DNA from 2 places in the Arthrobacter sp. NPDC057013 genome. Region 1 is predicted to be linked to the other one. Evidence: predicted binding sites of a transcription regulator. Region 1 holds the regulator's gene; the other holds the start of a gene.
What was found. Region 1 encodes Rex, which represses fermentation and respiration genes when NADH is low (regulators of the CRP and FNR family bind a similar motif). Its sites were predicted from a motif close to CTTGTGAANNNNTTCACAAG; they were not measured.
Positions count from the first base shown of each region.

Region 2: the regulator Rex is predicted to act here: its motif matches at 6,597-6,616, upstream of ACFTSA_RS23670 (glyceraldehyde-3-phosphate dehydrogenase).

Region 1 is NZ_JBHUSE010000001.1:70,242-84,698, reverse strand. Features, by position in the region: gene ACFTSA_RS00395 (YceI family protein) at 1-28, shown strand, start outside; gene ACFTSA_RS00390 (hypothetical protein) at 157-792, shown strand; gene ACFTSA_RS00385 (hypothetical protein) at 997-1,845, shown strand; gene ACFTSA_RS00380 (redox-sensing transcriptional repressor Rex) at 1,899-2,594, opposite strand; gene ACFTSA_RS00375 (glutaredoxin family protein) at 2,681-2,938, opposite strand; gene ACFTSA_RS00370 (HAD family hydrolase) at 3,022-3,840, shown strand; gene ACFTSA_RS00365 (30S ribosomal protein bS22) at 4,031-4,129, opposite strand; gene ACFTSA_RS00360 (helix-turn-helix domain-containing protein) at 4,351-4,563, opposite strand; gene ACFTSA_RS00355 (3-deoxy-7-phosphoheptulonate synthase) at 4,660-5,796, opposite strand; gene ACFTSA_RS00350 (beta-galactosidase) at 6,226-8,241, shown strand; gene ACFTSA_RS00345 (TetR/AcrR family transcriptional regulator) at 8,354-8,944, opposite strand; gene ACFTSA_RS00340 (FadR/GntR family transcriptional regulator) at 9,349-10,038, opposite strand; gene ACFTSA_RS00335 (alpha-hydroxy-acid oxidizing protein) at 10,146-11,483, shown strand; gene ACFTSA_RS00330 (ArsR/SmtB family transcription factor) at 11,489-12,148, opposite strand; gene ACFTSA_RS00325 (acetoin utilization protein AcuC) at 12,247-13,458, opposite strand; gene ACFTSA_RS00320 (TrkH family potassium uptake protein) at 13,564-14,457, shown strand, end outside.
Region 2 is NZ_JBHUSE010000032.1:13,262-27,718, forward strand. Features, by position in the region: gene epsC (serine O-acetyltransferase EpsC) at 1-413, opposite strand, end outside; gene cysK (cysteine synthase A) at 455-1,390, opposite strand; gene msrA (peptide-methionine (S)-S-oxide reductase MsrA) at 1,458-1,982, opposite strand; gene ACFTSA_RS23640 (Nif3-like dinuclear metal center hexameric protein) at 2,098-3,000, shown strand; gene ACFTSA_RS23645 (zinc ribbon domain-containing protein) at 3,181-3,918, shown strand; gene ACFTSA_RS23650 (YaaA family protein) at 3,944-4,708, opposite strand; gene ACFTSA_RS23655 (alpha/beta hydrolase) at 4,770-5,693, opposite strand; RNA gene rnpB (RNase P RNA component class A) at 5,764-6,154, shown strand; gene ACFTSA_RS23665 (hypothetical protein) at 6,200-6,562, shown strand; gene ACFTSA_RS23670 (glyceraldehyde-3-phosphate dehydrogenase) at 6,838-8,331, shown strand; gene ACFTSA_RS23675 (hypothetical protein) at 8,449-8,658, shown strand; gene ACFTSA_RS23680 (HNH endonuclease family protein) at 8,795-9,592, shown strand; gene def (peptide deformylase) at 9,634-10,206, opposite strand; tRNA gene ACFTSA_RS23690 (tRNA-His) at 10,331-10,403, opposite strand; gene orn (oligoribonuclease) at 10,534-11,181, opposite strand; gene mptB (polyprenol phosphomannose-dependent alpha 1,6 mannosyltransferase MptB) at 11,470-13,026, shown strand; gene ACFTSA_RS23705 (DNA alkylation repair protein) at 13,033-13,719, opposite strand; gene ACFTSA_RS23710 (GNAT family N-acetyltransferase) at 13,760-14,368, opposite strand; gene ACFTSA_RS23715 (LacI family DNA-binding transcriptional regulator) at 14,393-14,457, opposite strand, start outside.

The sequences.
Region 1 (14,457 bases):
ACTGGCCTTCATCGCACCTGCAGCCTAGGTTCACGGCTGGTTCCTCAGCCACTGTTCCTGACACCGAAACGCCCCGTCCGCGGACTCTCCGCAGACGGGGCGTTCGGCGTTTCCGGCCTCTGGAGTTGGCAAAATCCCGGGTTTAAAGTGATTGCCATGAGCACCCCCAGCGATGAACCGGAGCCCCGTGATTCCGGCGACGTGCCGCCGTCGGGCAACGAACGTCCGACGCCGGGACAACGGTTCCCGGGGCAGGAACCGGGACAGCCGTTCCCCGGTCAGCAGCAGCCGCCCGCCGGTGGTGGCCGGTTCGCCTTCGAAATGCCGGCAGACCGGCCACGGAACTTTGGCGAGGTCCTGCCACGTGGCGGCTTCTCCGGCCTCTTGGACGTGACGGCCCTGCCGACGGAGCTCAAGGTTTCCTACTGGATCTGGGTGGTCGGCGGCCTGCTGGGGCTGCTGGGCGGCGTGATCGGCCTCTTTGGGGTGCTGGTCCTCTTCGCGATCATTCCCGGCGTGGCGATCCTGGTGTTCCTGCTCGTCCTGGTGGCTCTGGCCCTGGCTGCGGCCGAGATTGTGCTGGCGCTGAACCTGAAGGAGGGCAAGGAATGGGCGCGGCTGGCCCTGACCATTGCGGCCGGGGTGTCGCTGCTGCTGGCCATCGTCAGCTCGGGTTTCCGCTCGGGCCAGGGCGGGAACTGGCTGGGCTTCCTGCTCAGTCTCGTGGCAACGGTGCTGATGTGGGTGCCCAACTCGCAGAACTGGTTCGCTGCGGCACGGGGCCGCCCCTGACCAGCGCCATGCAGGAACGCCGATTTCTGAGCCGGACACTCCCGTTCCGGCAGCGTTTCCGCAGGTTGGTCCGGCTTTGGAATACCTCTCCGGAATGATCCACCGCACACCCGCTGAGGGGTACGGTGGGAAGTGAACCATGCTGGGGAGGGCAGGCGTCTGAACCGGTAGCCGATTCAGACGTCACTACGCAAAGGACCGCTCATGAGCAATCCTCCATTCCCGCATTCCAATGACCCCGGCTCCAACGAGCCGGGCTCCAACGAACCGGGCAACGGTTCCCAGCCGAGCAACGGGCAGCCGCGCTACGGCCAGGAAGCGCCCCAGTACGGGCAGAACAGTCCGCAGTACGGGCAGAACGCACCCCAGTACGGCCAGAACCCGCCGCAGTACGGACAGGCCGGACAGGGCGGGGCGCCGCAGTACGGACAGCCCCCGTACGGTCAGAACGCGCCCCAGTATGGACAGTCGCAGTACGGGCAGCCACAGTATGGTCAATCCCAGTCCGGCCAGTCGCCTTACGGCCAGAGTCCCTATGGCCAGTCCCCCTACGGGCAGTACCCGTCCGAACAGGTGCAGGCAGCAACCGCCGGCGGCGTTCCGAAGCTCGTGAATTATTCCTTTTGGATGATCATCGCCGCAGGCGTCCTGTCCATCCTGAACCTCTTGGTCACGATTCCCACCCTGGATGACCCGGCCATGCGGAGCACGTTCGAGGAGCAGCTGCGCGGCAGCGGCCAGAACATCGCGTTCGAGGACGTCAAGGGCTTCATCATCGGAACCATGGTGGTCTTTGCACTGATCGGCGCCGGCATCTACGCGCTGGTGGCCTTCAACGTCCGGAAGGGGAAGAACTGGGCCCGCATCCTGGGCACCGTCTTCGCAGCGCTGTCTGTGTTCAGCCTCTTCCCGCCGGGCCTGAACACCCTGGTGGGCCTGCTTGGCATCGCCGCGATCGTGATGCTGTACCTGCCGGGATCGGCGCCGTACTTCCAGAAGCCGCAGCCGTTCGCCAACCCGTACTCGCAGCCGGGCGGCCCGTACGGCCACTAGCAGGCAGTCCTAAACCGCCAACGGGGCGCGGATTCCCGGAACGCCGGCCGGTGTTACGCCGGCTGTCCGGGGGTCTGCGCCCGTTGCGCGTGGTACGCCAGGATCTGCAGCTCGGTGGCCATGTCCACCTTCCTCAGCGTCACGCCGTCGGGCACCTGGAGCATCACCGGAGCAAAGCTGAGGATGCTGCGCACGCCGGCGCCCACCACCCGGTCACACACGCTCTGGGCGACGGCGGCCGGCAGCGCCAGAACAACCATGTTGGTTCCGGTCCGCTCCAGGACCGTCTCCAGGTCCGCGACGTCGCTGACCCGCAGCCACCCCACCTCATTGCCCACCACCATCTGGTCGGCGTCGAAGATGGCCACCACGTCAAAGCCCCTCGATTCGAAGCCCCCGTAGCGCGCCAGCGCCTTGCCCAGGTTGCCGGCACCGACAATAGCGACTTTCCAGTCGTGCGTCAGCCCCAGCGCGGCGGCGATGTGGCGGCTCAGGTACTGCACCTCGTAGCCGACGCCGCGGGTGCCATACGAACCCACATGGGACAGGTCCTTGCGGAGGGTCGAGGAGCTGACCCCGGAAAGTTCAGCCAGTGATTCGGAGGAGACCCGCTCGGTGCCTTCGGCCAGCAGCGAGTTCAGCGCGCGCAGATAAATCGTCAGCCGGGCCACGGCCGCGGGCGGGATCTGCTTGCCGGCAGCCCCGGTGGGACCGGGCAGGGCCTGGGGAGGTGAATCGAGCGAAGTCACTATCTGCTCCGTTGCGTCGCGTTGTGAGTCCACTCTAGATCCCCATCAGTTATGCCAACAAAGCCAACGCCATTGTTCGAAATCGCCTAGGCCCCCGCGATGGCACGGCGAAGCACTCGCTCCAGGCGTGCCTCGTCGATCTTCCAGAAGTCGCGCTGGATGCCGTCCACCAGCACCACCGGGATCTCCTCGGCGTAGCGGTCGCGCAGCTCGTCGTCGGCGTCCAGCTGCCGCTCCGACCAGGAAAGTCCCAGCCCGGCAGTCACCCGCCCGACGGCGTCGCGCGCCGCGGCGCACAGGTGACAGTCAGCTTTAGTGAGGAGGACGACGTCGGGGTTTGCCATGCTTCAACCGTATCGCCGTTCCCGGCGCCGGGCGACGCGGCGGCCGTCAGGTGTGGCGTATCGCATTGACTAGACTCAGTGACATGCCCGAGGAGAAGTACGTCGCTGTGGCCCACCGTCCGGTTGCGAAGCAGCAACACGGCGAGGCAGCCTTCTTCGACGTCGACAACACCCTCATGCGCGGCGCGAGCCTGTTCCACGTGGCCAGGAAAATGCACCAGCGCGGAGCCTTCACGATTGCGCAGGCGGCGGGCATGGCGTGGAAGCAGCTCAAGTTCGTGCTCCGGGGCGAGAGCCTCAACGACGTCCACGCGGTCCGGGATTCGGCTCTCAGGCTCGCCGCCGGCATCACCGAGGAGGACATCAAGGCACTGGGCGAAGAGGTCTATGACGAGATGATCGCCTCCCGGATCTGGCCGGGCGCCAAAGCCCTGGCCGAGCAGCACCTGCGCGTGGGCCGGAAGGTCTGGCTGGTCACGGCGACGCCGATCGAGGTGGCCACCGTGATTTCCACGCGGCTGGGACTCACCGGCGCCCTCGGCACGGTGGGCGAGACCAAGGACGGCTTCTACACCGGCAGGCTCGTAGGCGACATCCTGCACGGCGCCGCCAAGGCCGTGGCGGTCCAGGGCATCGCGGACCAGCACGGGCTGGACCTGAAGCGGTGCTGGGCGTACAGCGACTCCTACAACGACATCCCCCTGCTGACAATGGTGGGCCACCCCGTGGCGATCAACCCGGACGCCCGCCTGCGCAAGCACGCCCGCGAACACAACTGGCCGGTCTACGACTTCCGCGCAGGCCGCCGGGCAGCCACCCTGGGGCTTAAGGCAGCCACGGCGGGCGGAGCGGTCTACGGCCTCTGGCGGGGCTACTCCCGCTTCCGCGGTCCGCGGGCCTGACACACTGCCCGCCTCAGGACACACTTCCGGCCCACGGACACGGAACATCTCCCAGGACACCCGAATCCGCGTGTCCCCCCTCCGAATCCGCGTCCCCAGGAAATTTTCCGCGTCCTCAGGCCTGCGTGTCGAGGACGCAAAAATGCCCGCACCCCCGAAAGGGAACGGGCATTGAAGCGTAGAGCGGACTCTACTTCTTATTGCGGCGCTGGTGGCGGGTCTTACGAAGCAACTTGCGGTGCTTCTTCTTGGCCATACGCTTGCGACGCTTCTTAATAACTGAACCCACGAAAGTTCCTTACAAACTAGATGCAGTACCTGTCTGATGGAGAAGGTCCGTGGACTGAGCAACAGACTGAACAACTGACAGATTCTTACAATGACGTAAAACGTTCCTTAACAGGGTACCGCTTATCCGGGGCGTCCCCTGACCAGCACAGCCCCGTGGCGTGCAGCGGCCCCCAAGGCGGCTGCAGCAACCACGGGATCGGTGCGGTCAGTGTAGTCCCGTTAGGCGGTGCCCGTGTGACCGTCCACGACAGCACCCTTGAGGTACTGTTCGACGGCGGTCTCCGGGACACGGTAGGAGCGGCCGAACCTGACGGCGGGCATCTCCCCCGAATGGACAAGGCGGTACACGGTCATTTTGGAGACACGCATTACCTCAGCCACCTCGGCCACGGTCAAGAACTTGGCGTTCGAGAAGTTCGACTCTGCGGACATTACCCATATTCCTTTGCTCTCAGCAACGACGCCGGTCTTTCTGCGGTGCGCCGATGCTGAGCCATCGAACAACCGTGTTCTAGTTACTCTAGATGCTCACGTGGCCATTGTGAAAGCCCGCCGCTTCCGGGACGATGCGGCCAGTTGCTCGAGGACCGACGCCGTCACATCCCACTCCATGCAGGCATCCGTGACACTCTGGCCGTAGACCAGCGCCGAGTGGCGGGCGGCGTGTTCGGCCACGTCGAGGTTCTGCGCGCCGCCCACCAGGAAGCTCTCCAGCATGACGCCGGCGATCGCTCCGGCGGCCGTTCCCGCGTCCTCGAGCTGGGCTCCGATTTCGAGCGCCACCTCGGCCTGGCGGTGGTGGCTCTTGCCGCTGTTGGCGTGACTGGCGTCCACGATCAGCCGCGGGTTGAGGTTCTTGGCCGCGAGCTTGGCGGAGGCGGCCTCGACGTCGGCGGCCGAGTAGTTGGGGCCCTTGCGGCCGCCGCGCAGGATCACGTGGGTGTCGGGGTTGCCCGCGGTGGAGACCAGCGCGGCCCGGCCGTCGCCGTCGATGCCGAGGAACGCCTGGGCCGCCGCGGCGGCGCCGCAGGCGTCAACCGCCACCTGGAGGTCGCCGTCGGTCCCGTTCTTGAAGCCGATGGGCATGGAGAGGCCGGAGGCGAGCTGGCGGTGGATCTGGCTTTCCGTGGTCCGCGCGCCGATGGCTCCCCAGGAAATGAGGTCGGCCATGTACTGCGGGCTGATGGGCTCAAGGAATTCAGTGGCGGTGGGGAGCCCCAGGGCGGTGACCTGCTGCAGGAAGCCGCGGGCCGCGCGGAGGCCACCGGCGATGTCGTGGCTGCCGTCCAGGTGCGGATCGTTGATGAGGCCCTTCCAGCCCACGGTGGTCCGCGGCTTCTCGAAGTAGGCCCGCAGCACGATGAGCAGGTCTTCCTTGTGCTTCTCGGCCTGGCTGACCAGCCGGCGGGCGTATTCCAGGCCGGCCTTGGGGTCGTGGATGGAGCACGGTCCCACGATCACCAGCAGGCGGTCGTCCACGCCGTCCATGATGGCCCGGACTTCGTCCCGGCCGCGTTCGACGACGTCGGCCGCCTTGGCGTCCAGCGGCAGTTCCGCCATCATCTCCTGCGGCGTGGGAAGGGCGGTGATCTCGCTGACCCGCAGGTTGGACGTGGACTGGCGTTTCGACGTCGGCTGCTGGGTTTCGGTGGCTGTTGCGCTCATGTTCGGGGTCCTGTTCCGGGTGGGAGCGGGCCCCTGGTCAGAACCCGCCGTAGAAATGGCGAAGGGCAGAGAATGATCTCTGCCCTGTTGGCTCTGAAGGAAAGTTGGATGCGTGTCAGTTAGACGCGGGCCCCTCCAGAGCCAACGAAAAATACGCATACCAACGGTTAGTCATGGGAACGACCATAAACCCGCGCCGGTGGATCACCAAATCGGTTGCGTCACATCCGGCCCACGGGCTCGCCGCAGCGTTCCTGCTCTACCCGGAGAAACCGCCGGTGGCATCGCTGGGAACCGCTGCGGCGCAGCCTGAGCGTGGGGGTGTGCGACGGCGAACTGTCGCCGGCCGCCGTCGCATCCCTGGTGGCCTCGGCGTAAGGTCGGAACACGATCGCTGAGCCGGATCCTCCGACCCAACAAAGGAGTCCCATGCCACCGCAAACCACTGCTTCCCCAACCCCGGTCTGGAACAGCGGCTCCGGCCTGGCATTCGGCGGTGATTACAATCCCGAGCAGTGGCCGGCCGACGTCAGGCTGGAGGACATCGGCCTCATGAAGGAGGCCGGGGTGACCCTGCTCAGCGTAGCCATCTTTTCCTGGGCGCTCCTGGAGCCGAGCGAGGGCGAGTACGACTTCGGCTGGCTGGACGAGGTGCTGGACAACCTGGACGGCGCAGGCATTAAGGTGGCGCTCGCCACGGCCACAGCCGCTCCCCCGGCCTGGCTGGTGCGGAAACATCCGGAAATCCTGCCGGTAACGGCGGAGGGCGCCGTCCTGGAACGCGGCTCCCGGCGGCACTACTCGCCGTCGTCCGCTGTTTACCGCCGGTATGCCGCAGGCATCACCCGGAAGCTGGCCGAACGGTATCGGGACCACCCGGCGCTGGCGCTGTGGCACGTGGACAACGAGCTGGGCTGCCATGTTTCGGAGTTCTATGGCGAGGAGGACGCCGCCGCGTTCCGGCGCTGGCTGGAGCGTCGCTACGGCAGCATCGAGGCGCTGAACGAGGCCTGGGGCACGGCCTTCTGGTCGCAGCACTATGCCACGTTCGAGGAGATCATTCCGCCGCGGGCGGCCCCCACCACCCTCAACCCGACGCAGCGGCTGGACTTCCAGCGGTTCAGCTCCTGGGCACTGATGGATTACTACCGGAGCCTGCTGGCGGTGATCCGTGAGGTAACCCCCGACATTCCGGCCACCACCAACCTCATGGTGTCCAGCGCCACCAAGTCCCTGGACTACTTCGACTGGGCGAAGGACCTGGACGTCGTGGCCAACGACCACTACCTGGTTGCCGCGGACCCGGAGCGGCAGATCGAACTGGCGTTCAGCGCGGACCTCACCCGCGGCGTCGCGGGCAACAGGCCGTGGATCCTGATGGAACACTCGACGTCGGCCGTGAACTGGCAGCCGCGCAACCAGCCGAAAATGCCGGGCGAAATGCTGCGGAACTCGTTGGCGCACGTGGCCCGGGGCGCCGACGCCGTCATGTTCTTCCAGTGGCGGCAGAGCGTTGCCGGCGCGGAGAAGTTCCACTCGGCGATGGTGCCGCACGGCGGCCGCGACACCCGGGTGTGGCGCGAGGTGGTGGCCCTCGGCCAAGCGCTCAAGCGGCTCGGCCCCGTCAAGGGTTCAACGGTGGAATCCCGGGTGGCCATCGTGTTCGACTACGAGGCCTGGTGGGCCAGCGAACTGGACTCGCACCCGAGCGAGGATGTGAAGTACCTCGACCTGATCCGGGCGTTCCACCGCTCGCTGTTCCTGCGCGGCGTGGGCGTGGACTTCGTCCATCCGACGGCGGACCTTACGGGCTACGGCCTGGTCCTGGTGTGCACGCTCTACTGCGTCACCGATGCCGCCGCGGCCAACATCGCCGCCGCGGCCGGGGCCGGCGCCACGGTGCTGGTCAGCTACTTCAGCGGCATAGTCGACGAACGGGACCACATCCGGCTGGGCGGCTATCCGGGCGCCTTCCGGGAACTGCTGGGCATCCGGACAGAGGAGTTCCACCCGCTACTTGACGGCGGGCAGGTGACCCTGAGCGACGGCACCATTGGCCGGGTCTGGAGTGAGCATGTGCACCTTGCCGGGGCGGAGGCGGCGGCAACCTTCACCGGCTACCCGCTGGAGGGGGTCCCGGCCCTGACCCGGAATACCGCCGGCCGAGGTGCCGCCTGGTACCTGGCCACGCTCACGGACGGCGACGGCATCGAACGGCTCTTGGACAGGCTCCTGGCCGAGGCGGGAGTGGCGGCCGCCGCGGAAGCCGCTGCCGGCGTCGAACTCACCCGCCGGGTCAGCGCGGACGGGCGCCGCTTCCTCTTCGCCATCAACCACGGCAGGGACGGTGCGGAGGTAAAGGCCGACGGCGAGGAACTGTTAGGCGGCGGGCGTTTCGGCGGGCTCGTTCCCGGCGGAGCGGTGGCCGTGATCGCCGAGGACTGAGTTTTCGTCCGGGAGGGTGGAGTTTTTGTCCAGATAATGGCCGCTAAAGGCCCCCGAAGTCGCGATACGTGGACAAAAACTCCACGCGTGAGGCGCTTTTGGGGCGCCCGCCTTAAGGCTTGGCCGGGACCAGAAGCACGTCGACGAGCTCCGTCAGGCTGCCGGCCATGTCAACCTTCTTGTCATACAGCCACTGCAGCTGGAGTCCGTCGAAGGCGGCGATCACCAGCCGGGCGAGTGACTCCGCCGCGACGTCGGACCGGACCTCCCCCGCACCCTGGCGCCGCCCGATATCGAGCGCCAACTCCTCGACAAGCTGGCAGTACCGGTCCTGGAAGTAGCCGTGGGAAGCGTGCCCGGGGTCATTGGCCGTGGCAGACGCCACCGCATAGAGCGTGGTCAGGCCGGGCTCCTTTTTGTTCCGCTCCGCCACGGTCGCCAGAACCGGCAGTCCGAACTCGTCCAACCCGCCAATTTCCCTGCTGCGGCGGTCACGCTCCGCAAGCACCGCAGTCAGCAGCTCCTGCTTGCCGCTGAAGTAGTGGAAGAGCGTGGCTTCCTTGACCCCAACAAGCTCGGCCACGCGCTTGAGGGCCGTCCCCTCGAAACCTTCGGTGGCAAAGACATCGGTGGCGGTTTGGATGATCTGCTCGCGGCGTTCGGCGCCTTTGGCGTACTGCCCGCGGGGCTTGGTGGGAGACATTGCGCCAGTTTATTTCACGGCCCCGGCCAGCTGGACGCCAAGTCAAATGGTGGAAAACCAAATAACACTAGGTTTTTGGCGTTACGCTTTTCACGAGGCCCAACGGTGGGCCACTTTTCGCCAGGAGGCAATGTGGCCGTCGAATCCCTCTCCGAGGAGACCGCGGCTCCGCAAAGCACCGCGGGCCCGCGCCTTTGGCCATTACGACGGCGGCTGGCAGGTTGAGCGCGCTCCTTGCGCCTGCTGGTGGGCCGGCACGCGGCGGACGACTACCAGGCGCTGGAGGTCGACGTCCGCTAACCCTCCCTGGAGTTTTTGTCCGGATATCGCGAGTTAAGGCCCCTTTTGCGGCCATTATCTGGACAAAAACTCCATCACACGTGGTCAGCTACGGCCGGGCCAGGTCAATCCTTCGGGCCCAGCCCGGCTTCCTTGTAGTACTCCCGGATGTGGGCGGCTACCAGCTCTGCCGCCCGGCCGCCGTCGTCCTTCCGGATGGCGGCCAGGATTTCCCGGTGCTCGGCCCGCAGGCGCGACGCCGTGGCGTCCCAGTCCGCCAGGTTCGCGGTCAGCTGCCCCGCATAGCCCTGGATCGCCTCCCGGAGCGAGCCCATCATGGCGCTGACCACGGCGTTGCCGGCGGCGTCCGCCAGGGCCAGGTGGAAGCGGACATCCAAGGCCAGGAAGTCGTCGATGCCGTGGCCCTCGTCCATGTCGTCGAGCAGTGCCCCGGCCACATCGAGCTCGTGGGCATCCGGCCTGGCCCGGGCGGCCGCCCAGGACTCGAGCAGCACGCGCGTTTCCACCACGTCCTCCACCGGCAGGTGCTGCGTGGCCACATGCAGCCGCAGTGCGGAACCGAGTGCCGCCGTCGGATCCGAGATCACCACCGTCCCCGCCTCGGGGCCTGAACCCACGCCGGCGCGGACAACACCCATGGCCTCGAGGACCCGGATGGCCTCGCGGACGGAGGTGCGGGAGACGCCGAGCTGCTCGGCCAGGCTCCGCTCGGCAGGGAGGCGGCCGCCGACGGCGAGCTGGCCGCCGGAGAGCTGGTCCTCGATCCACCGCAGGACAAGTTGGTGCGTACGCATGAACCCATGGTACTTGATGTGGTTGGACCACATGCCTTAGAGTGTGGTTAGACCACACTGGGGAGGCTCCATTTCAGCATCTCCCGGCACGCCCACGGAGGAAAGCCATGACCCACACCATCCAGCCGAGCAACCCGGAAACCACCCCGGGGCCGGACACGACGGACATTCCGGCCACCCAGCCCACCGGCGTCGCCGCAGCGGCCGCCGCCGTCCCGGCCGCGCTGAAGCGCCGCATCCCGAAGTACTCCGACCTTGCCCCGCTCATGCAGTTCAAGAAGCCCGAGTTCAGCAAGGAAGCGCGGCTCAAGCGCGCCAGCACCGTCTGGGAACTGCGCGACATCGCCAAGCGCCGCACGCCCCAGGCCCCCTTTGACTACACCGACGGCGCGGCGGAATCCGAGATCACCCTGCGGCGGGCCCGCGAGGCGTTCCTGGACATCGAGTTCCGCCCCGGCATCCTGCGGAACGTGTCCAGCATCGACCTGAGCACCGACATTCTGGGCAAGTCCTCCCGGCTTCCCGTCGGCATTGCGCCCACCGGCTTCACCCGGATGATGCAATCCGAGGGCGAATACGCCGGTTCGCAGGCCGCCGAGGCCGCGGGCATTCCCTACACGCTCTCTACCATGGGCACCGCCTCGATCGAGGACGTGGCCGCGGCGGCGCCCAACGGCCGCAACTGGTTCCAGCTGTACCTCTGGACGGACAGGGACCGCTCCCTCGAACTGATCGAGCGCGCAGCGAAGGCCGGGAACGACACCCTCATGGTCACGGTGGACACCGCCGTCGCGGGCGCGCGGCTGCGCGATGTCCGCAACGGCATGACCATCCCGCCGGCGCTCACGCTGAAGACCGTCCTGGACGCGTCCTACCGCCCTGCCTGGTGGTTCAACTTCCTCACCCACGAGCCGCTCACCTTCGCCTCGCTCTCGCGGTACACGGGCACGGTGGCCGACCTCATCAACTCGATGTTCGACCCCACCCTCACCTTCGAGGACCTGGACTGGCTGCGCGAAACCTGGAAGGGCAAGCTTGTGGTCAAGGGCATCCAGACCGTGGACGACGCCCGCAAGGTGGTGGACCACGGCGCCGACGGCATCGTGCTCTCCAACCACGGCGGCCGCCAGCTGGACCGTGCCCCCATCCCCTTCCACCTGCTCCCGGAAGTATCGAAGGCGCTCAAGGCGGACAACAGCGACGCCGCGATCATGCTGGACACCGGCATCATGAGCGGCGCGGACATCGTCGCCGCCCTGGCCCTTGGCGCCGACTTCACGCTCATCGGCCGCGCCTACCTCTACGGGCTCATGGCCGGCGGCCGGGCCGGCGTCGACCGTGTCCTGCAGATCCTCGAAAAGGACATGGCCCGTACCATGGCACTGCTGGGCGTCAGCAACATCTCCGAGCTGACCCCGGACCACGTGCGGATCCTCGGCACGTAGCCGCGTTACTTTTTGCGGCCGAACTTGGGCAGGTTCGCCAGCAGGTCCGCGGCCTTCGTCGCGGCGCGGCCCACGGTGCGGCCGATCTGCTGCGGGACGGTGTCGTCCTGGGCGGCGCTTCCAGGCACCTGACCGCCCGGAACCACGACGGCGGGACTCAGCTGGCCGCTCGCCGGTCGCCCGGGTGCGTGGGTGGCGTCGTCCGCGGTGCCGGCACGTGCCGCGGCTGATTGGGCCCCCGCTGCCGCGAACGCGTCCGGGAGCTCTGCGGCCTGCCCGGCCGCGGCCGACACGGGGGTCCCCGCTGCAGGGCTCGCAGTGGCTGCGGCCCGCGCCGACCCGGTCTGGGCTTCCTCGGCCTGCTGGGGTGCGGCGTCCGGTGACGCTGAGGCGGAAGCCACCCGTCCGACGTCGAACGTCTCCAGCCAGCTTGCGACGCCGGCCAGCGGCTTGGGATTGAGCGCGTAGTAGCGCTTCTGGCCCTGCGCGCGCATGCTGACGAGGTCTGCTTCGCGCAGCACCTTGAGGTGTTTGGAGATGGTGGGCTGGCTGGCGGCGAGCTCCTCGACCAGCTCCCCCACAGCTTTGTCCCCCGACTGGAGAGACACGAGAATGTCGCGCCGCGTTGCCTCAGCAATGACGGCAAATACGTCGTCTGTCACCATGAGACCCACCCTAGCGACATATACGCCGAATGGCATCTACTATTTCGCCGGTGGTTGGGCCCGTGAAGGACGGGTCGCCCAAGGAATTAGTCAGGGAACTAGTCGAACCAGGGATCCAGGCCGTACAGCGGGAAGACTTCCTTGCGTGTGGCCATCACGGTGCGGTCGATGTCGTCGTTGGGGTCGAATCCCACTTCCCAGGAGCGCCACCAGACGTCGGCGTCGTCGCCCATGCTCTCGGGGGTGTTCACGCCGTAGCGCTCCTGAACGTACGTCCGCCATGCCTCCGGCACCGGCGTGCGGAGCGGCACCGGACGGTTCGCGGCGATGCCGATCAGGTGGCTCCACGTCCGCGGCACCACGCCCGTGATGTGGTACCCGCCGCCGCCGGTGGCGACCCAGCGGTCCCCGCAGTACCGGGCCGCGAGGTTCGCGACGGCGACGGCGGCTTCGCGCTGCCCGTCCACGCTGACGTTGAGGTGGGTCAGCGGATCGAGCCGGTGCGAGTCGCAGCCGTGCTGGCTGACGATGACCTCGGGAGAGAAGGCACCCACCAGCTGGGGGACCACAGCGTGGAACGCACGCAGCCAGCCGGCGTCTCCCGTTCCCGCAGGCAGCGCCACGTTAACCGCGCTGCCCCTCGCCCCGGGGCCGCCGATCTCATTGGCGAAGCCGGTGCCGGGGAACAGCGACATGCCGGTCTCGTGCAGCGAGATGGTGAGGACGCGCGGGTCGTCCCAGAAGATGCTCTGCGTCCCGTCGCCGTGGTGGGCGTCGACGTCGATATATGCCACGCGCTGCACGCCGCCGTCGAGCAGTTTCCGGACGGCCAAGGCGGCATCGTTGTAGACGCAAAAGCCGCTGGCGCGGTCCCGGGACGCGTGGTGCAGCCCGCCGCCGAAGTTCACGGCCCTGACCGCCGAGCCGTCCAGGATGGAACTCGCCGCAAGGAGGGAGCCGCCGGCCAGGCGGGCTGCGGCCTCGTGCATGCCGGCAAAGGCCGGGTCGTCCTCGGTGCCCAACCCGTAAGACCCGTCCGCGGCGTCGGGGTTGTCGCTGGCCCGGCGCACCGCTGCCACGAAGTCGGGGCTGTGAACGGTGGTGAGCTCACCATCTTCGGCAACGTCCGGGGCGGACAGCGTGACGTGGGCAAGGTCCAGCAGACCCAGGCTCCCGGCCAGTCGGGCGGTGAGGTCCAGGCGTTCAGGCGCCATTGGGTGGCCCGGGCCGAAGTTGTACGCCGTCATGGCGGCGTCCCACACCACCGTCGTTGGCAGTGCGGGGAGGCTGAGTCCGGGCTGGAATGTCATTACTGACAGGCTACCGGAGCCCGGTCTGCCCCTTGGCCCGGCCACGGCGGAGGGTTTAGTGGTTTACTACTGGAGGAAGCAGAGTCAATCGAGGAACAGCCGCACATGACGCAAAGCCAGTCGAGGTCCAAGAGCCCGGCCAGCTGGCAACCCGCAACGCCGGAGCGTGAGGGCCTGTGGATATTCACGGGCATCCGTGACTTCATCGATGACATTGCCAACACGTCGCCGGCCCGCCTTGCCCTGAGCGCCTTTGTGGTGGTCATCGTCCTTTTCACCGCCCTCCTGTCCCTGCCGGCATCATCGGCGACGGGCGACTTCACTCCGCTTCACCAGGCCCTCTTCACCGCGGTCTCTGCCGTCTGCGTCACGGGCCTCACAGTGGTGTCCACCGCCGTGCACTGGTCCTTCTTCGGGCAGCTGATCATCCTCGTCGGCATTTTCGTCGGCGGCCTCGGCACGCTGACGCTGGCCTCGTTGCTGGCCCTGATGGTGAGCAAGAAGCTGGGCGTCAGGGGCAAGCTCATCGCCCAGGAAGCCATGAACAACGCGGGACGACTCGGTGAAGTGGGTACCCTGCTGCGAATCGTCATCACCACGTCTGTGGTCATCGAGGCCGCCCTCGCGATCGCCCTGATCCCGCGCTTCATGGTTCTCGGAGAACCCTTTTGGCAGTCTGTCTGGCACGGCGTCTTCTACGCGATCTCGTCCTTCAACAACGCCGGCTTCACCCCGCACTCGGACGGCATCGTCCCCTACGAGACTGACCTCTGGATCCTGATTCCGCTCATGCTCGGCGTGTTCCTGGGCAGTCTGGGCTTCCCCGTCGTCATGGTGCTGCAGCAAAACGGGCTCAACTGGAAAAAGTGGAACCTGCACACCAAGCTCACCATCCAGGTCTCCTTCATTCTGCTCGCGGCCGGCACCGTCCTGTGGGCGCTCATGGAGTGGGACAACACCCGCACCATCGGGAACATGAGCCTGGGCGACAAGATCACG
Region 2 (14,457 bases), on a different contig from region 1:
GGCCCCAGGATTTTGGCGCCCGCACCGATCGTCACCCGGTCCCCGATGGTGGGGTGGCGCTTGACCTTCGCCAGGGAGCGGCCGCCAAGTGTGACGCCATGGTAGATCATGACGTCCTCCCCGATCTCGGCCGTTTCGCCGATGACCACGCCCATGCCGTGGTCGATGAAGAAGCGGCGTCCGATCGTGGCACCGGGATGGATCTCGATGCCGGTGAGGAAGCGCGTGAGCTGCGAGATGAGTCGTGCCGGAAACCGCGTGGACGGGTTCTGCCACAGCTTGTGCGTCAGGCGGTGCGCCCAGATGGCGTGCAGCCCTGAGTACGCGAAAAAGTTCTCAAAAGAACCTCGAGCCGCCGGGTCGTGGGACCGGGCGGCGTCGAGGTCTTCCTTAAGTCTTGCGAAGAAACCCACAAAGATCTTTCTACAGGAAACGGAAAGCAGCTGGCTAAGGTCTAGCCGCGGATGTCGTCATACAGCACGGTGGAGATGTAACGCTCACCGAAGTCGCAGACGACAGCCACGATCAGCTTGCCGGCGTTTTCCGGGCGCTTGGCCAGCTCCAGTGCGCCCCAAACGATGGCGCCGGAGGAGATACCGCCCAGGATGCCTTCCTTGACACCAAGCTCGCGGGCTACGGCCACGGAGTCCTCCAGGGTGGCGTCCAGGACCTCGTCGTAGACGTTGGTGTCCAGGAGTTCCGGAATGAAGTTGGCGCCGAGGCCCTGGATCTTGTGCGGGCCGGGGGCTCCGCCGTTGAGGATAGGGGAGTCCTTGGGCTCCACGGCAACGATCTGGACGTCGGGGTTGCGCTCCTTCAGGACCTGTCCGACGCCCGTGATGGTGCCGCCGGTGCCGATGCCGGAGACAAAGATGTCAACCTTGCCGTCGGTGTCGGCCCAGACCTCCTCAGCGGTGGTCTTGCGGTGGATCTCCGGGTTCGCCTCGTTGGCGAACTGCTGGGCCCAGATGGAGTTCTCGGTGTTGGCCACGATTTCCTGGGCCTTCTCCACGGCACCGCGCATGCCTTCGGAGCCCGGGGTCAGCACGATCTCGGCACCGAAGGCGCGGAGCATGACGCGGCGCTCGGTGGACATGGTTTCCGGCATGGTCAGGATGACCTTGTAGCCGCGGGCTGCGCCCACCATGGCCAGGGCGATGCCGGTGTTGCCGGAGGTGCCTTCGACGATGGTTCCGCCGGGCTTCAGCGCGCCGGACTTCTCAGCGGCGTCGATGATGGCGACGCCGATACGGTCCTTGACGCTGTTGGCCGGGTTGTAGAACTCGAGCTTGACCGCAACGGTGGCGTCCAGGCCTTCCGTCAGTCGGTTGAGCTTGACCAGCGGGGTACCGCCCACCAGCTGTGTTACATCGTCGTAGATCCGTGCCATGTGTAGGTGCGCCTATCTCTCAGGAGGGAATACTTTGGTCAGCCTAACGAGGGGGTCAGCGCCCCTGCTAAGCATTAAGCCACGCAGAGTAATATTTCCGTGCCTTGGCCAGCTTCGGGTTAATAATGACCTGGCAATAACCCTGCTCCGGGAACTTGGCGTAGTAGTTCTGGTGAATGTTCTCCGCCGGATAGAACACGGGAAGCCGGCTGACCTCGGTCACAATCGGCCGGGACCACAGGGCCTGATTCCGTTCGATCGCCTCCTCGAAGAGGATCTTCTCCTCGGTTGTCTCATAGAACATGGACGAGCGGTACTGGGTGCCGACGTCGTAGCCCTGGCGGTTGAGCGTGGTGGGATCGTGCAGCGCGAAGAACATGTCCAGGATGACCTCGGCCGGGATGACCTCCTCATCGAAGGTCACGGCGACCACCTCGGCGTGCCCCGTGGTGCCGGAGCAGACTGAATAGTAGTCCGGGTCGCGTTCGTGGCCGCCGGTGTATCCCGACACGACCGACGTGACACCCCTCGTTTTCTGGTAGACGGCGTCCAGGCACCAGAAGCAGCCTCCGCCAAGCACAAAAGTTCTCAAGTCCTCTTTACCCATGTCCTCTTTAATGGTTCGCGGGCGCCAATGATTCCCAAGCCAACCCTGCGGTCATATGCCGGTCAGTCGCCAGTGCCGACTGTAGGGTAAAAGTATGAGTATGGAACCTGTGAACAGTGACGTTGCAGCGGAACCGGAAGACGTTCCCGACGCCGCGGAGTCACCGGCCGCTGCAACGCTGGGGCAGCTCATGCTGGCCGTGGAGGAGCTCTGGCCTGAGTCGCTTGCAGAGGCATGGGATGAAGTGGGTCTCGTGGCTGGCCATCCGTCCGCCGAAGTCACGCGCGTCATGTTCGCGGTGGACCCCACGCTCGAGGTCATCGACGAGGCCATCGAATGGGGCGCCGAACTGCTCATCACGCATCACCCCCTCCTCCTCAAGGGCGTCACCTCCGTTGCCGCCAACACAGCGAAGGGCCGGGCGGTCCACCGCCTGATCGAATCCGGCACTGCCCTGCTGACCGTCCACACCAACGGAGACTCAGCGGTGGGCGGCGTTTCCGACATCCTGGCCGACGCCCTGGGACTGGAGAACGTATCGCCGCTGACTCCGGCAGCCGACGGCCTTCCGGAGGAAGGCATCGGGCGCGTCGGCGACCTCAACGAGTCGATCACCCTCGGGGAATTCGCTGCGCGGGTCTTTGGCATCCTCCCCTCGGTGGCCGGCGGAGTACGGGTGTCCGGGGACAAGGACGGGCTGGTGCAGCGGGTTGCCGTGTGCGGCGGGGCCGGGGATTCGCTCTTCGACGAGGTCCGGGCCAGCAACGCGGACCTGTACGTCACCGCAGACCTGCGCCACCACCCGGCGTCCGAGGCCAGGGAAGCTGCCGTGAACGGCCGCCCCTACCTCATCGACGTCTCGCATTTCGCCAGCGAATGGCTGTGGCTGCCGGCCGCCGCCGAGGCGCTGGGCAACGTGCTCGCGGACCAGGGCCTCGACGTCGAAATCCGGGTCAGCACCACCAACAGCGACCCGTGGGACTTCATACTCACTCCCGGCTAAGCCTGGCGTGCGAAGTCCATCGCAGGGCCCACGCCGGCGAGGGGCCCGCACCGAGCGCAGCGAGGTTTGGGAGCCGGTGGGATGCGTAGCGAGGCTGGGGAGCGCGTTAGGCGCTAGAGTCTAGAAAACCCCACAGGGGTGCCGGCCCCGGGGCCGGACGGGATCAAGCGGAGGTAAAACGTGGCCAAGGCAGCACCGGCTGAACAATTGAAGTTGCTCGAGCTCCAGGGCCTGGACGCCCGGCTGAAGTCACTGGCCAGCCGCCGCCGCACCCTTGAAAACGATCCCCGGATCACCGATCTTGAGGCCGCCCTCAACGTTGCCAACGGGGAACTGGGCGCCGCGAAACTCGCCGTCCACGATGCCGAAGCGGAACTGAAGCGGGCCGAAGCGGACGTGGAGCAGGTGGCAACCCGGATCGAACGGGACGAGGCCAGGCTCAACAGCGGCACCGGGCTCTCCAAGGACCTCGTCGCCCTGCAGAAGGACATTGCCTCGCTCAACAAGCGCCGTTCAGACCTGGAGGACGTCGAACTGGAGGTTCTGGAGCGGCTGGACGGCCTGCGCGAACGGCAGGCGGCGCAGCAAAGCATCGTCGACGACATCCAGGGTTCATTCGGCGGGATCAGGGCCGAGCTCGACGCTGCGCTGGCCGAGGTCGCCGCCGAGGAGAAAGAGGTGGCCGGCAAGCGGGCAGGATTCGCCGCGGGGCTGGACACCGGAATGCTCGCCGTCTACGAGAAGACGCTGGCGCGCCGCGGAGTCGGCGCCGCGCGGCTTTTCCATGGCACCTCCGAAGGGTCGGGCATGCAGCTGAGCCCCGGCGACCTGGCCGAGATCAAGGCCGCCGCCGAGGACGACATCGTGTTCTGCCCCGACTCCGGCTGCATCCTGGTGCGTTCCGCCGAGTGGGGCTGACGGAGGCCAGGCCCGGCAGGAAAATCTAGCCCGGCAGGATGATGTTGAGGGCGTGTGCCTTGCGTGCGGTGCCCGGAACGAGTTCCGCCTGCCACTTCTCTGCCGCCGCCTTCCGCAGCTGCTCCGGCGTCGCCGGGGCTTTGCCGCGCCGCATCAGCAGGTGCCGGGCCAGCTCACCCCGGGTGTGCTTGGCAAAATGGCTGACCACCTTGCGCACGCCATTCACCTCCGTGAACACGTTGACCGTCACCGTATTTGCCGGCGGGGGAGCCCAGGCCGCCGCGTAGGTGCTGGACCGGCAGTCCACCAGTAGCCGGCCGCCGGCAACTTCGCCGAGGGCACCGGTAAGCTGCGGTTTCCAGAATGAGGCGAGCCGTCCGACGTCAGGCAGTGCCGTTGACATGGACAGCCGGTAGGCGGGCACGCAGTCGGCGAACCGGATGGCGCCCCACAGTGCGGAGATGACCAGCACCGATTCGTCCGCACGGCGCCGCTGCGCCGGGGTCATCGACTTGTAGCCGAGGGCGTCGTACAGCACGCCGGAATACACCTGGTGTGCCGGCGCCGCCGGTTCGGCGTGGAGCCGGGTGTTGCGTTCGACGTCGTCCTTGAGGGAGGCTCCGACGCCCAGCAGGGCGAGGGCATCCTCGCGCGCACTGACTGTCCCCAGCGCGTCGAGTACCTTCGCCCGGTAGGTGTTCAGCACAGGGAAACTCAACGAAGCCCAGTCCATGGCGTCGCCGCGGACGGCCGGAGTCTTGCCTTCGGACGGGGGGAGCAGAATCAGCACCGTACGATCCTACCGGCCGGGTGCGGGTCAGTTGGGGTCCGCAGCTGTCGGCCGGGTAAGGTCAGCCCAGCGAACGGCCAAGGAAGTCCAGGACGTCCGGCAGGATGGACCGCCAGTACAAGGCATCGTGGCCGCCTGGCTGGAAGCCGCCCTCCACGCGGCCGGGAAGTCCCGAACGGTACTGGCGCACCGTGGCGGCCAGATCATCCTCACTGCCGCAGTCGATCCGCTTCGGAATCGCCGCAAGCCTCGGCCGGAGCGCAAAAACGTTATTCGCCGCGAAATCAGCCGGGCCGTCGAAGGCGCCCTGCATCCCCTCCGCATAGCTGGACCAGACGGCCGGGCTCATGGCAGCCACCGCGCGAAGCCCGGACACCCTGCCCCGCGACGCCAGGAGGAGGGCACCGAACCCTCCCATCGACGTGCCGAACATGCCGACCCTTCCGAGGTCCAGCCCCTGTTCGCCCAGGAACGGCAGGAACTCCTGCACCAGCATGGACTGCGTGTCGCTGCCGTCGGCGCGGGCATGCCACCAGGAGTCGCCGCCGTCCACGGCGGCCACCGCAAAGGGCAGCCCGCCGTCGTCCAGGTGGCCCTGCAGGGCACGGTCCGCCGCGAGGTCGCGCAACAGAACCTCATGGCTGGCGCCGAGCCCGTGCAGGAAGACCGCCACCGGCAGCAACTGGTTGGCCTCCTCCGGAAGCGGCACGGCCAGGGACCAGCGCGTGATGACTGCAGGGCGGAAGCGGGAGACAAAGCCGCCTGTCCGCGTCGACACCGCAGGAATCGGCACAGCGGAAGCCGGCACTGTGGAGGAAGACGGCACGGGACCGGCCGTTGTGGTGTTGGCCGTCGTCGGACCGGGAACCGGTGACGGCGGGCCGGTGCAGGCTGATGTCGCGGCCGCACTCAGACCGGCAGCGGCTGCCAGCTGCAGCATGCGCCGCCGTGGAAAGGACGGCCGTGGAAAAGACGACTGGTCCATTTTCCGATCCTAACCCCGGAACCGGCGCGTGTCCGGGCCTGCCGGGAAAGCCCGTAAACTGGACTGCGGATGGGTTGACCAGGCGGCCGCGCGCCACGCAAGTGGCTCGAGGAACGTCCGGGCTCCACAGGGCAGGGTGGTGGGTAACGCCCACTCGGGGTAACCCGCAGGCCAGTGCCACAGAAAACAGACCGCCTGCGTCACGCCGATTGAAAGCGGCATGAAGCAGGTAAGGGTGAAACGGTGGTGTAAGAGACCACCAGCTTCCCGGGTGACCGGGAAGGCTAGGTAAACCCCACCCGGAGCAAGGCCAGACAGGACACGTTTGAGGGCTGCCCGCCCGAGTGTCCGGGTAGGCCGCTGGAGGGCGTCGGTAACGGCGCTCGTAGATGGATGGCCGCTACTCCCGCACCGGCAACGGCGCGGGAGCACAGAACCCGGCGTATCGGTCAACCCATCCACTCAAGTAGGCCGCCGGCCCACACCGCGTCCGGAAGGCAGATGCCGTGCAGTCCTCCCCTGACATCGACCCCAGACTGGACAGTCTGCTGGCGCCCATCTTTGGCCCGGGCCGCCAAGATACGGACGGGACGATCGAGCTCACCGTCATTGTCGACGGAACGATAGTTTCTGGCTCGGTAGTGGGTGAAGAAGCATGGACCAGGCGCCAGAATGCGCAGATCAGCACCTCAGGCGAAATTCCGGCGGCATTGCCTCACGCCGTGGAGGAAGGCCAGATCCGGTTCCTTCATTTCCTTGAACCTGTAGTGATCTCCGGCGGAAACCCCATCCGCCTGAACGCGACGAGGGTGGACCTCCGCCACGTAGCTGCCTGGAGCATTGGCCGCCTCCGGTACGGCGAGCAGTAGCGCTACCCCCGGCCGGGCGGCAGGCATCACACCCCGTGTGAGTGATTTCACGGGCTCCCGGCGCTTTCCGGCCCCCGCGCCACCTTAGAATGGATGGTGAACGTAGAAGTTCTACCGCCGGATCTGCGTTCGCAGCCGGCGGTTTTTCTTTGCACGGTCGACGGCATCCGGGGTGGACCGAAACCCTGCCGGTGCCAGCTTGCCCTGGATAACTTCCAGTGGCCGCCATCCGGTTTACGAGGACGTAGGCCGGTTGAACCAAGGAAGGTAGTTCTGTGAGCCAGACGTCAGATTCTTGTCTTGATACGTGGATGGGCCGGGAGGCGCTCGCCGAGGCCATGATCCCGGTGATCGGCCGGCTGTACCGTGAAAACAACGTGGTCACCTCCATCCACGGTCGCAGCCTGATCAACAAGTCCACCATGAACATCCTGAAGGCGCACCGCTTTGCGCGCCGGATGAGCAAGGATGAGCTGCTCCTCGAGGAGACAGCCCCGCTGCTGAACACGCTGGCGCAGCTGGACCTGGGTGCCGCTGCCATCGACATCGCCCGCCTGAACCAGAAGTTCAAGTCCGACGGCGGCGACCTGACTTTGGAGGAATTCCTCCGTGCCGAGCTCGCCGAGATCGTGGGCAAGCGCGGCGCTGACGACCGTACCAGCACCGACGTCGTGCTCTACGGCTTCGGCCGCATCGGCAGGCTCCTGGCCCGCCTCCTCATCGAAAAGGCCGGCGGCGGCCACGGCCTGCGACTGCGCGCCATCGTGGTCCGGCGCGGCTCCGACAACGACCTGACCAAGCGTGCGAGCCTGCTGCGCCGCGACTCCGTGCACGGCTCCTTCGAGGGAACCATCCGGGTGGACACCGAGGCCAACACCATCACGGCCAACGGCGTGCAGATCCAGGTCATCTACTCGGACAACCCCGCCACCATCGACTACACCGCGTACGGCATCAACAACGCCCTCGTGGTGGACAACACCGGCCGCTGGCGCGACGCCGAAGGCCTCGGCCAGCACCTTCTGAGCAAGGGCGTCGCCAAGGTCCTGCTGACCGCGCCCGGCAAGGGCGAGCTGAAGAACATCGTCCACGGCATCAACCATGGCGACATCACCGATTCGGACCGGATCGTGACGGCCGCCTCCTGCACCACCAACGCCATTACCCCGGTCCTGAAGGCCCTCAACGACAAGTACGGCGTGATCCACGGGCACGTCGAGACGGTCCACTCGTTCACGAACGACCAGAACCTGATCGACAACTTCCACAAGGGCGACCGGCGGGGGCGTTCGGCCGCGCTGAACATGGTGATCACCGAGACCGGTGCCGCCAAGGCCGTGGCCAAGGCGCTTCCCGAGCTGCAGGGCAAGCTCTCCGGCAGTTCCATTCGGGTCCCCACCCCGGACGTGTCCCTCGCCGTCCTGAACCTCAACCTGGAAAAAGGCACCACCAAGGACGAGGTCAACGACTACCTGCGCGAGATGTCGCTGCATTCGGACCTGCGCAAGCAGATCGACTACATCGACTCGCCCGAGGTTGTCTCCACCGACTTCGTCGGCTCCCGCCGTGCTGGCATCGTCGACGGCCTCGCCACGATCGCCAACAACAAGAACCTGGTTGTTTACGTCTGGTACGACAACGAGTTCGGCTACAGCTGCCAGGTGGTCCGCGTCATGGAGGAAATGGCCGGGGTCAATCCGCCTGCCTTCCCTGCCAAGGACTCCGAAAAGGATGCCGCCCCGGTCCTGGCCGTGGCAGCCTCCGTCTAACCCGAAGCATTCCGTCAGCCCCGCCGGCACACCCTGTGCCGGCGGGGCTGACCCGTTCCCGGGAAGTTCCCGGGCAATTCTCTGGAATCAGCCGGGAAACGGGCACAAACTTGTGTCATGGAACAGAACCCGACGCTTCAGCATGAGACAACCCTGGAACATGCCCTCGACGTTGCAAAGGCGAACCAGAAAGAAGCCCAGAGGCTTCTGGACGAGGCGCGTGCCGCGCACGCGCGAGGGGACATCGGCGACGAGAGGGTAGCCCAGCTGGAGCGGCTGCTTGACCTCGCCAACACGGATCTCCATCGGGTTATGCGCGAGCAGTAAGCCACCCGCCCTCCACAGGGCACCTGTCCTCCACACTGTGGATACCCGCACCCCGCCGGGCTGTTACACCTAAGCTTCTGGATGTGTACCCACATCCTGCCCGAGACTCCCGCGCCCGGCGCACCGGAGTGCCTGCATGAGTGTCAGCTGGGCCGGCTACCGGCGTGCCCGCCGGCGCTCCCGGCAGGCCTGGGCGGTGCTCGGTGTGGCGACGGTATCGGTGGTGGCGGCCACCGTGTGGTTTTTTACGGCGGGGCAGTTCATCGCGGCCGAGCCTGCGGTGTCCGGACCCAGCGAGGCGCCGGTGTTCGACGCTGCCTGGATGAAGCCGGTGGCACCTCCGTACCCGGTGCCGCGGGGCAGCGCGGCCGCCGCACTGGAGGCACTGGCCGTGAACGGCAGGGCACCCGGCGGCGATTACGACCGGTCCGCATTCGGCCAGGCCTGGCAGGACGCGGACCACAACGGCTGCGACACGCGCAACGACATCCTGCGCCGGGACCTTCACGACGTTGCTTTCGCCAAGGGATCAAAGTGCAAAGTTGCCGCCGGCACCATGCAGGAGCCGTATGTGGGGATGGTGGTGAGGTTTGTCCGCGGAGCTGATTCCAGCAAGGACGTGCAGATCGACCACGTCGTCGCCTTGGGCGATGCCTGGCAGAAAGGGGCCCAGCAGCTGACTGCGCAGCAGCGCCAGAACCTTGCCAACGATCCGCTCAACCTCATTGCCGCGGACGGTGACGCCAACCAGGAGAAAAGCGCCTCGGACGCCGCCACCTGGCTGCCGGAGAACAAGGCGCTCCGGTGCCACTACGTGGCGCGGCAGATCTCGGTGAAGGCAGCGTACGGCCTCTGGGTCACCCAGCCTGAGAAGGACGTCATGGCCCGCGTGCTGGATTCATGCCCGGAGCAGCAGACGGTGGTGCCCCGGTAGGGCCGCAGCCGCGGCTGGCGGCGGCCGAAGCCGCGCCGGTGTCAGTGGCCGAACGGGTCCGGGTCCACGCCCGGCATCCAGGTCAGTCCTGGGACGCCCCAGCCGCTCTTCTTGGCCTGCTTCATTGCCTTGCGGGCGTACCTGTCGATGAGGCGGTTGACGTACAGCTTGCCATCCAGGTGGTCGAATTCGTGCTGGATGATGCGGGCGAACCAGCCGGTCGCCTCGAAGTCCACCGGGTTTCCGTGGGCGTCGAAGCCCTGCACCCGCACCCATTCGGCGCGCTTGAGCGGATATTGCTCGCCGGGGAAGGAGAGGCAGCCCTCCACTTCCTCGTCCGGATCCGGGAGGGCCCCGGACACCTTGGAGAGGGTCAGCACAGGGTTAACTACGGCACCGGCCGGGGGAGCGCCGTCCTCGTTCTCGTACTTGTAGACGAAGATCCGCTTGCCCACGCCGATCTGCGGCGCGGCCAGTCCGACGCCGTTCGCCTTGTCGTTCGTTTCGAACATGTCGGCAATCAGCTGGCGAAGCCCGTCGTCGAACTCCTCCACCTCAGCAGCCCGGCGGTGCAGCACCGGCTCACCCCAGATGGTGATGGGCAGAACGGTCATGTCAGGGGATTCCTTCGGCGCTTTGCCGGACGGGGGCCGGCAGGGGTGAAACCAACAAAGGCCGCACCGGATAACCGGTACGGCCTTTGTTGCTGGCCGGCAATAAACTGCCGTCCTCGGTGCGGGTGAGCGACGGGGGTTGAACCCGCGACCTCCTGGACCACAACCAGGCGCTCTGCCAACTGAGCTACGCCCACCATGTGCCCTGCGGACTGTCCGGTTTCCCGGCCTTCCGAAAAGGCAACGACAAATAGCTTACCTGCTGTTGGGGGATGCTTTTGCCACTTTTGGCTTTTTCGGCAAAATTTTCCTCAAACGTGGCGCAGATTACTTTCCGGTCTGCTGCGCTGCGGGCGGCGTAGCGGTTTCCGGGGCCTGCGGGTCGACGGCGGAGGGCTGGTCGACGGCGGAGGGCGAGGCAGAGATGCGCTGGGAGATCTTCAGCGCTGAGGCGCTGTCCGGTCCGGGGGCTGGCACGAAGACAGCTTCCCGGTAGTACCGGAGTTCGTCGATGGAATCCTTGATGTCCCCGAGGGCACGGTGGCCGCCGTGCTTGGCCGGCGCCTGGAAGTAGGCCCGCGCATACCAGCGCCGGGCAAGCTCCTTGATGGTGCTGACATCGATGATGCGGTAGTGCAGGTGCTCCACCACCGAGGGCATGTCCCGGGCAAGGAAGACCCGGTCCGTTCCCACCGAGTTGCCGGCGAGGGGCGCCTTGCGGGGATCTGGAACCCACTTGCGGATGTAGTCCAGCACCAGGGCCTCTGCTTCGGCCATCGTCTTGCCGGCCGGAAGCTCGTTCAGCAGGCCTGACCGGGTGTGCATGTCCCGGACGAAGTCGTTCATCTGGGCGAGGGCGGCGTCGTCGGGCTTGATGACCACGTCCACCCCGTCGCCGAGGATGTTGAGTTCGGAGTCGGTCACCAGGGCCGCAACCTCGATCAGGGCGTCGTTGACGCTGTCGAGGCCGGTCATTTCGCAGTCGATCCAGACGATGCGTTCGTTAGTAATAGGCACCCGTTCAGCCTACCGTTTAGCCGCATGCAAGCCTTGGAGAGGCGCTCCGGTGCTAATATTTCGGGTACGTGGCAACGCCTGACTGCGGTGGCCGCGTCCCCGGCGTCGCCCAAATTGGCTGGCGGCGCCCAATTTGGCTGGCTGCCCAATTCGGCCGGCCGCTCAGCTTGGCTGCAGAGGGGGCAGCACGCCCAAAAAGAGACATGCCTAGATGGCTAGGCGCAGAAGAGATTGGACGATCCTGAGATGACGGCGCCTGTGCCTGCGATAGGGGAAACGGCCACCGGCACTTCCACGGACCCGGCCCGGCCGGAAGTGGACAACCCGCGCTCACCGATTCTCTCCGGCTTCATCGGTTCCATGTTCCTGCTCATCGGATCGCTCGGCGTCGGCTGGCTCGCGCCGGTTTCGGAGCTGCGGCGGATGCCCCTGTTCATCTGGATGCGCACCGAGGCGTTCGGTGTCGGGCTGTCCATCGTGCTGCTCGCGGTGGGCGGCATGCTGCTGGTCCGGGCCTGGCTCCGGCTAGGCCAGCACGTCCACGTGTGGGGCAGGGAAGCCCGCAAGGCCACGCTTCAGGCCATCGTGGCGTGGGGCCTTCCGATGATGTTCACCGTCCCGCTGTTCAGCCGGGACGTCTACGCGTACATCGGCCAGGGCCGGCTGATGGTGGAGGGCTTCAACCCGTACGAGAACGGCATCTCGGCGCTGTCCAATTACTTCCAGCTGGGCGCGGACAAGATGTGGACCGAGGCCCCGGTTCCGTATGGCCAGGTGTTTTTGTGGATCGAGCAGTTCGTGGTCTGGTCCACCAATGTCCAGCCGGAAGCCAGCATCATGCTGTTCCGGCTGGCCGCGCTGGCGGGTGTGGTGCTCTGCATCATCTACGTCCCCAAGCTCGCCCAACTGCACGGGGTCAATCCGCACCGTGCCCTCTGGCTGACGGCGGCCAATCCGCTCTTCCTGACCAACTTCATCGCCAGCGTCCACAACGATTCGCTCATGATCGGGCTGGCCCTCGCGGGTCTCTACTATTGCGCCACGCGGCGGGTCATGCTGGGCCTCGTCCTCGTCACGGCCTCCATCGCGGTGAAGCCGATCACCGTGGTGTTTCTTCCGTTCATCGGCCTGCTCTGGGCCGGCAAGAGGGCCAGCTGGCCCAGGAAGTTCGTGTTCTGGGGCCTCACCGCCGGAATCAGCTTTGCCCTGCTTTATGCCATGAGCCTGGTGAACGGCTTCGGGTTCGGCTGGATCAACGGCCTCTCGGCACCGGGCAGCGTGTGGATCTGGTACGCCCCCGTGGGGCTGCTTGGCCTGGTGGTCGCATCCATCGCCAACGCGTTCAGCCTGGACGGCTGGGGCCTGGCCAAGTGGGTCTACGACGTCGGCAAGCTCCTTGCCGTGGGCATCGTCGCCTGGCAGATCTTCCGGGGCGAACACGACCGTCTTATGCGCCGCCTGACGCTCGCCTTCGCCGCGGTTGTGGTGCTGTCGCCCATGATCCAGTCCTGGTACGTGGTGTGGCTGATTCCGCTGTTCGCCGTCACGGGCATCCGGGATGACTGGCAGGTCAAGGCGCTCTACTTCATCGTGTCGTTCTTCATGGTTTACGCCATCTCCGACCAGCTCGAAGTCTTTCCCTACCTGCAGACCGATGACCTGGGCCTGGCCCTGGCACTTGCCCGCAACGCGGCCGCCATCATCGCCCTGCTGTTTGCGCTGTACCTGATCTTCCTGGACCGCAGCACCAAGCTGCTGTTCAGCAAGGCCGACCAGCCGGTCACCACCCGCCCGGTCATCTGACGAGGCTCATCTGACCTGGAGGTTTTTCAGGGCTTCCCTGCGCGAGAGCGGGCTCAGCGAGGGGCCGTTCCGTGTCACGAACTCCAGGACCCATGCCGGGTCGGTCTTGGCGTACTCACGCAGCGACCATCCGATGGCCTTGCGGATGAAGAATTCCTTGTCGGCCATGTTCGCCTCGATGACCGCCGTGAGCAGGCGCGTGTCCGTCTGGACTTTGGCGCCCAGCTGGGCCGTAATTGATGCCCGCCGGATCCAGAAGTCCCGGTCGGCACTCCAGCGGAGCAGTACGCGTGTCAGTTCCTCCCGGTGGGCCCTGAGCAGTGCGCCGATCCGGTGGGCAACCCCGTCAACGTAGTCCCAGGACGAGCCCGTCCGGATGATCTCCTCATACACCTGCAGCATCGCCAGGTCGCCGGCCACGCTCCGCAGCCCTGTCAGGTCAATCGCGGCGTAGCGTTCCTCGCGATAGCGGGCCTCACGCCAGAGGACAAGCACCGTTGACCGCAGCTCGTCGGCCGTTTCAAAGGGATGTGCCGCGGCCACGGCAAAGGCCGTCCGGCGCACCTCCGGCACGCGGACGCCGAGCGACGGTGTTGCGGACTTCATGTAGGCCTGCGCCGCGGCGCCGCGGACGGGGTCTGCCGCCGCCCGCAGTTCGGAGCGAATCAGTGCCAGCACCGCTTCATTTGCCATGCTGCCAAGATAGCCGGTCACCGACGCCCGGCTGCCCGCTTCATCCCACGCGCAGCCGCACCACCGCGCGCCCGGGAACGGCGTCACTGACCACCTCAAACCCGGCGGCCAGGAACAGGCCGAGCGTGCCCTGGTAGAGGTCCGCCGGCCCGGCCTTCGGCCGCTGGGCGGGATCCACCGGGTACCCTTCCACGACGGCGGCACCGTTGGCGCTTGCGTGGCCGACGGCGGCAGCCAGCAGGGCTGCTGCCACACCGCTGCGCCGGTGGCCGGGTGCGACGACGAAACAGCTCACCGACCATACGCTCCCGCCGCCACCGTCGGTGACTGGCGGGCCGGCGGCCTTGAACACCTGCGAACGGAGGATCCGCGGGTAGCACTGCCGCGGCTCCACGGCGCACCAGCCGACGACGGAACCGCTGCGATTTGCCAGAACCCCCGGTGCCGGCCCGCCGCCGTCGAACTTGTCCTTCAGCTGTGCTTTGCGGTCAGCGGCCGGGGTGGCAGCGAAGCTGGCACCCGGCAGGGCAAAGAAGCGGCACCAGCACCGTGAGGGCTCACCGCGGATGCCGAACAGCTGCTCGACGGCGGGCCACTCGGCGGCCGCTGTGGTGATGCCGCCTTCTTCCTCTTGTGAAGGGCCTGCCATGGCCGCCTTCCCTTGCCTCCGCGTCTATGACTCGCCGGCCGGCTCGGTGCTCCGGCGGAGCGTCACTTCGCCCTTCACCTCTACGGTTG